Regions from separate parts of the Bradyrhizobium sp. SBR1B genome, predicted to be linked through region 2. Evidence: predicted binding sites of a transcription regulator. Region 2 holds the regulator's gene; the other holds the start of a gene.
The links. Region 2 encodes PhoB, which activates phosphate uptake and scavenging genes when phosphate is short. Its sites were predicted from a motif close to TGTCATNNANCTGTCAT; they were not measured.
Positions count from the first base shown of each region.

Region 1: a site for PhoB is predicted at 1,745-1,761, ahead of GGD61_RS03285 (YbhN family protein). Genes of this name have one in related genera too.

Region 1 is NZ_JACIHC010000001.1:644,384-647,789, forward strand. Features, by position in the region: gene GGD61_RS03275 (MFS transporter) at 1-709, opposite strand, end outside; gene GGD61_RS03280 (ferritin-like domain-containing protein) at 999-1,505, opposite strand; gene GGD61_RS03285 (YbhN family protein) at 1,933-3,015, shown strand; gene GGD61_RS03290 (hypothetical protein) at 3,102-3,406, shown strand, end outside.
Region 2 is NZ_JACIHC010000005.1:260,122-263,527, forward strand. Features, by position in the region: gene GGD61_RS15955 (aspartate aminotransferase family protein) at 1-258, opposite strand, end outside; gene GGD61_RS15960 (GcrA family cell cycle regulator) at 715-1,227, shown strand; gene phoB (phosphate regulon transcriptional regulator PhoB) at 1,457-2,164, opposite strand; gene phoU (phosphate signaling complex protein PhoU) at 2,188-2,904, opposite strand; gene pstB (phosphate ABC transporter ATP-binding protein PstB) at 2,916-3,406, opposite strand, start outside.

The DNA of each region.
Region 1 (3,406 bases), on a different contig from region 2:
CTTCGATGATGGCGCCCGCCAGCGCCCCCAATGCGCCGATCGCGGCAAGCTGGCCGGGCAGATCGATCTCGCGCGAGCGGGCCCGCGTGGTTTCGCTGGCGTAGCGCCAGCTCAGCCACAGGCCGGCGAGCCCGATCGGCAGATTGACCAGGAAAATCGCGCGCCAGCCGACCAGCGTGATCAGCGCGCCGCCGACGAAGGGGCCCGCGGTGAGCGCGAGGCTCGCGCCAGCAGCCCAGACCGCGACGGCACGGCCGCGCGCTCGCTCGTCCGGATAGGCATGATTGAGCAGCGCGAGGGAATTCGGCACCAGAATCGCCGCCGCCAGCCCCTGCACCAACCGCGCTGCGATCAGCACGGTCGCATTGGGAGACAGCGCGCAGGCGAACGAAGCCGCGGTGAAGATGGCGAACCCCGCCATGAAGACGCGCTTGGCGCCGATGCGGTCGCCGAGCGCGCCTGCCGTCAGGATGAAGGCGGCAAACGCGATGGTGTAGGCGCTGACCACCCATTGCAGTTCGGCGACACCGCCGCCGAGCGTCCGGCCCATCGCATCGAGCGCGGTGTTGACGATGGTGACGTCGAGCTGCACCACGCCGTAGCCAAGGCTCATCGCGGCCAGCGTGAGCGAGGTCGCAAGAGGCGAACCGGCGCGCGACGCGCCGGTCCTATCCTGAAAGATTTCATGTTTGATGGTGGTGGCTCGCATGCTGCACCTCGATTGCAGCCCCATGCGAAATATACGCTCTCATTGCGCAGTCATGTTTCGATAATGGACGAAGGATGGATGCTGCGGGCACTCGCCTTACAAGCGGTGTCGTGCCCGGCGCATGCGGGGATTCCAGTACGCCGCGGCTTCTCCGTATCCCATTATTGTCTCTGGAATACTGGATCGCCCGCCCCTGTGCGCAATCGCGCACTAGGCGGGCGATGACAGAGCATATGTGGCGAGAGCGCCGCACGGATAGCCGCGCGGCGCGCCCGTCGCTTTACCTTCATCAGCTCGCCGCGCGCAGATTGACCTTGCTCTCGGCGAGCGTGGTCAGCTTTTTGTCGGTCGCCTTCTCCTCCTCAAGCGTCTTGGCGAGCACGGTCGCGCAGTCATTGCGGCCGAGCTGCTTGGCCCAGGCGATCAAGCTGCCGTAGCGTACGATCTCGTAATGTTCGGCGGCCTGCGCCGCGTTGATCAGGGCGGCATCGAGCACCGCCTTGTCGGCGACCTCGCCGGCGGTCTCGTCGGCCTCCTCGATGATGCCGTCGATCGCCGGACAATCGACCGCCTTCACGGGGACGCCGTGCATCTTGAACACTTCTTCGAGCCGCGCGACGTGCTGCTTGGTTTCTTCAAGGTGCGTCAAAAAGCCCTGCTTCAGCTGCGGATCGGTGGCCTTACTGGCCATCTTCGGCAGCGCCTTGGTCAGCTGCTGCTCGGCGTAATAGATGTCCTGGAGCTGGTGCACGAACAGGTCGTTCATGGTCTTGATGTCTTTTGTGAACAGTCCCATCGTTCCGTCCTCTTCGGTTTTGTGGAACACGAAGGCAGCGGCTTGCACGAAAAGCCGCTTATTCCGCCATGTTCGGTTGCTGATGGGGCCCAACGGACACGCGGCATCGACGTTCCAAAAAGACCCGGATGGCTTGCGCTGGAACAATGCGGACGGCAGCGGCATCTGAAATGGTGTCGGCATACGAAACGCGCGGGCCGAGTCGGTTTCACGACTCATATGCTTAACGCGCCGCCGATGTGAACCGCGTATGACAAAAGTGACCGGTCCGACGCAGAACCAATTGTTGTCAAGGGCTGCACAAGCCGGTGTTTTTGCCTTAAATGAGCTGGATCATGCCCCGCGATCGATGCCTGCTTTTGGCCGTGATCGTACCCGACTGGCCAATGTCTGGCCTGGTCGGTCTTGCCCCCCGCCGGGAGGATGAATGCACGGACTGCTGCCCGCGCTGCAACGCGGCTTCAAGAGATGGATCGGCTGGCGACGGCTCGGAGTAGCCGCGAGCGTCTTCATCATCGCCTTCGCGATCACCTCGCTGGTGCGAACCCTCAAGGGCATCGATACCGGGGTCATCCTGACCGCGTTAACCGAGATTCCCCGCGGGAGCATCGGGCTGGCGGCGATCTGCGTGTTCTTTGCGTTCTGTACGCTGACCTTCTACGATTTTTTTGCACTGCGAACGATCGGCAAGAAGCACGTGCCGTACCGCATTGCGGCGCTCTCCAGCTTCACGTCCTATTCGATCGGCCACAACATCGGCGCCACGGTCTTCACCGGCGGCGCGATCCGCTTCCGGATCTATTCGGACTACGGGCTGAACGCGATCGACGTCGCCAAGATCTGCTTCCTGTCGGGCCTGACCTTCTGGCTCGGTAACATCTTCGTGCTCTCGATCGGCATGGCGATCCATCCGGATGCTGCGTCCTCGATGGATCAGCTCCCCTCCTCGATCAATCGGCTGATCGCGCTCGGCGGCCTCGCCTCGATCGGTGCCTATCTGGTCTGGCTCTGCATGGGCGAGAAGCGGCGCGAGCTCGGCCAGAAGGGCTGGAAGGTGGTGCTGCCGTCGGCGCCGCTGACGCTGGTCCAGATCCTGATCGGGGTGGTCGATCTCGGCTTCTGCGCCACGGCGATGTACCTGCTGATGCCGGCCAATCCGCCGATCGACTTCATGTCGCTGGCGGTGGTGTTCATCCTGGCGACGCTGCTCGGCTTCGCCAGCCATGCCCCCGGCTCGATCGGCGTGTTCGATGCCGCCATGCTGCTGGCGCTGCCCGAATTCGGCCGCGAGCAACTTCTGGCGACGCTGCTGGTGTTCCGCCTTCTCTATTTCGTGATCCCGTTCGGCCTCGCCATCTCGATCATGGGCACGCGCGAACTCTGGATGAACGTGGTCGAGCCCTGGCAGGAGCGGCGGCGGCTGGCGGAGGCCTGCGCGCAGGCCAATCTGCCCAAGCAGGTGACGCCGATGGAGCGCGAGCGGATACTGCGCCAGGCCAACAAGCGGTAGGCCACGATCTGGACCCGGCGGGGTTGCGGGCGGCGGAGCAATGCTCTCTTATTTCCGCCTCAACTTTGCCGTTGAAGACGCGGGCCATGATCCCTGTATTCCTTCGTACCCTTTCCGCAGGCGCCCTGTTGCTTGCCGGGATTCTGACGGCCATGCCGCCCGAGCGCGCTAGCGCTCAGGACACCGGCGCCCTGCAGATCAATTGGGAGGTGCGTAACCGCTTCCGGCTGTTCCGCGAGGAGCGCGACTTCCTGCTCCATGTCGAGAACGCCCGCAACCGCAGCATCCTGGCCGCCGAGCAATCGCTGGAGCTCCAGAGCGAGGGCCGCGGCTGGGCCCGCAACATGGTCAACCGGCTCTGCATCGACCTCCAGGGCCGGGTCAACCAGCC
Region 2 (3,406 bases):
GCAAAGCCGGCTCGCGAGCTTCTCGCCGTCCGGGCTCTGGAACAGGTTCGACATGTGCCAGAGCTTGGTCGCCTGCTCCTGCAGCGCCTTGATCAGATGCGGGTGGCAATGGCCGAGCGCATTCACTGCCACGCCCGAGGTGAAATCGAGATAGCGATCGCCATTGGTCGCGATCAGCCAGCAGCCTTCGCCGCGCTCGAAGCCGAGGTCGGCTCTGGCGAAAACGGGGAGCAAATGCGGCGCTGCGCTGTTAGTCATGATGTCACTTGAATGTTGCGGACGGTGTGACGCGTGCATTGCGCAACGCACCATCGACCGGCCCGGAAAACGAAACGTGCCGCCTTTTAAGGGCGGCACGCGGGACTATCTTATGCTTGGCAAGACGGGTGTCAATGCCGCCCGGAAAGCCTCAGGAAACGCTGAATCCGTAGTCTTGCGGTGCCGATTTTGCGGGTTTTCACCACGGAACATGTGGAAGCGAGTCGGCGGACTCTTGCGCGGGAGTCACGCCATATTGTAGCGTTTGGATTGTCAGATACGACATCTCGTGCAGCGGTTCTGATCCCAAGAGTCCTCTTGTACCGGCGTAAACGTTCGGGCGTCAGTCACGCGCCCGGCGAGCCTTAAGGGATTCTGACGGCACGGGTTTTTGAAGGCTTAGGCAATCGCTGCGAGGCCCCAGGATGGCTGGCGCGTAGCGAGGGAAAGGGTGCAATGACGGTTTTGACCTGGTCCGACGATCGCGTCGAGCAGCTGAAAAAGCTCTGGGAGGCCGGACTTTCGGCCAGCCAGATCGCAGCTGAGCTCGGCAATGTGACCCGCAATGCCGTGATCGGCAAAGTGCACAGGCTCGGTCTGTCCGGCCGCGCCAAGAGCCCTTCATCGGCAGCGCCCCGGCCGCGCAAGGCGCGTCCCGCGCAGCACATGATGCGGGTGACCCGCCCCATCGCGCGCGGCAACACCGCGCTGGCGCAGGCCTTCGAGGTCGAGGTGGAGGCTGAACCCGTCACCTATGACAACGTGGTGCCGATGGGCCAGCGGCTGTCGCTGCTCGAGCTCAACGAGGCGACCTGCCACTGGCCGGTCGGCGATCCCTCGAGCCCGGATTTCTTCTTCTGCGGCGGCAAGGCACTGTCCGGCCTGCCCTACTGCGCCCAGCACTCGCGCGTGGCGTATCAGCCAGCGGCGGATCGCCGGCGCGCCCCGGCGAAGCCGGGTCCGCGCTGAGCGGATCTAGCTGATCGCAAAGACGGCAGCCGTCACACGACGGCGCCTCAACCAACTCGGTGTCATTCCCCGCGAACGCGGGGATCCATAACCACAAGGCGCAGTTGTCGCGCGAGATGGTCACTCCGAGTCTTCGCCAAACCACTGCCTGTGGTTATGGGTCCCTGCTTTCGCAGGGACGACGCCGGAGAATGCGGCGGCAGCCCGCCAAAGCCAACGCCAGCAAACCTTACGTCTGCTCCGCCTTCGCGAAGCGGTCGTCGAGCGCGTAGCCGGCGCCGCGGACGGTACGGATCGGGTCCTGCTCGCGGCCGAGATTGAGCAGCTTGCGCAAGCGGCCGATATGGACGTCGACAGTGCGCTCATCGATGTAGATGTCGCGACCCCAGACGCTGTCGAGCAGCTGCTCGCGCGAGAACACGCGGCCGGGATGCTCCAGGAAGAACTCCAGCAGGCGATATTCGGTCGGGCCGAGATCGATCGGCCGGCCCGAGCGCGCCACGCGGCGCTTGTCGCGGTCGAGCTCGATGTCGCCATAGGCCAGCACTGTCGCGAGCCGCTCAGGACTGGCGCGCCGCAGCAGGCCCTTCACGCGCGCCAAAAGCTCCGGCACCGAGAACGGCTTGACGATGTAGTCGTCGGCGCCGGTCGCAAGCCCCCGCACCCGCTCGCTCTCCTCGCCGCGCGCGGTGAGCATGATGATCGGGAGCTGCTTGGTGTCGGGCCGGGTGCGCAGGCGGCGGCACAGCTCGATGCCCGACAGGCCCGGCAGCATCCAGTCGAGCACGATCAGGTCCGGGATGTGCTCCTTGAGGCGGGTGTCGGCGTCGTCGCCGCGCATGACCGTCTCGACGTCATAGCCGTCGCCTTCGAGGTTGTAGCGAAGCAGCTCGGTGAGAGCTTCCTCGTCCTCAACCACCATAATGCGTGCGCCCATCGGGTCGTCGCTCCTTCAAGTCTTCAGGTATTCGGGACCGTCGTGGCGAAGGTGGTCATGTCGCCCTTCGGCCGCTTGTCGGTGATCGCCTGGCCTTCGATCATGTAGAACACGGTCTCGGCGATGTTGGTGGCGTGGTCGCCGATCCGCTCGATGTTCTTGGCGCAGAACATCAGATGGATGCAGAACGAGATGTTGCGCGGATCCTCCATCATGTAGGTGAGGAGCTCGCGGAACAGCGAGGTGCAGATCGCGTCGACTTCCTCGTCGCCCTTCCACACCGCCATCGCCGCCGGCAGGTCATGCGCGGCATAGGCGTCCAGCACCGACTTGACCTGCTGCTGCACGAGGTCGGTCATGTGCTCCAGGCCGCGGAACAGCTTCAGCGGATGGAAGTCGGTCTCCAGCGCGGCGACGCGCTTGCCCATGTTCTTGGCGAGGTCGCCGATGCGCTCGAGGTCGGTCGCAACGCGCATGGCGCCGACGATCTCGCGCAGGTCCACCGCCATCGGCTGGCGGCGGGCGATGGTGAGCACCGCCCGTTCCTCGATGCGCTTCTGCAGCGCGTCGAGCTCGGCGTCGATGGTGACGACGCGCTGGCCGAGCGCGACGTCGCGGCGGATCAGCGCGTCGACGGAATCGACGATCATGCGCTCGGCGATGCCGCCCATCTCGGCGACCAGGCGGGTGAGCTCCTGGAGGTCGGTGTCGAAAGCCTTTGCGGTATGTTCAGTACCCATGTCGCGTCTCCTCAGCCGAACCGGCCGGTGATGTAATCCTGCGTGCGCCGGTCGCTCGGCGACGTGAAGATCTTGCTGGTGTCGTCGAACTCGATCAGCTCGCCGAGATACATGAAGGCGGTCTTGTCGGAGACGCGCGCCGCCTGCTGCATGTTGTGGGTGACGATCGCGATCGTGTAGTTCTCGGACAGTTCCTGGATCAGCTCCTCGACCTTGGCGGTCGAGATCGGGTCGAGCGCCGAGCAGGGCTCGTCGAACAAAATCACTTCAGGGCGCACCGCGACGGTGCGGGCGATGCACAGGCGCTGCTGCTGGCCGCCGGAGAGCGACAGGCCGGAGGCGTTGAGCTTGTCCTTGACCTCGTTCCACAGCGCGCCGCCGCGCAGCGCCTTCTCGACGCGGTCGTCCATCTCGGACTTCGAGATCTTCTCGTAGAGGCGGATGCCGAAGGCGATGTTCTCGTAGATCGTCATCGGGAACGGCGTCGGCTTCTGGAACACCA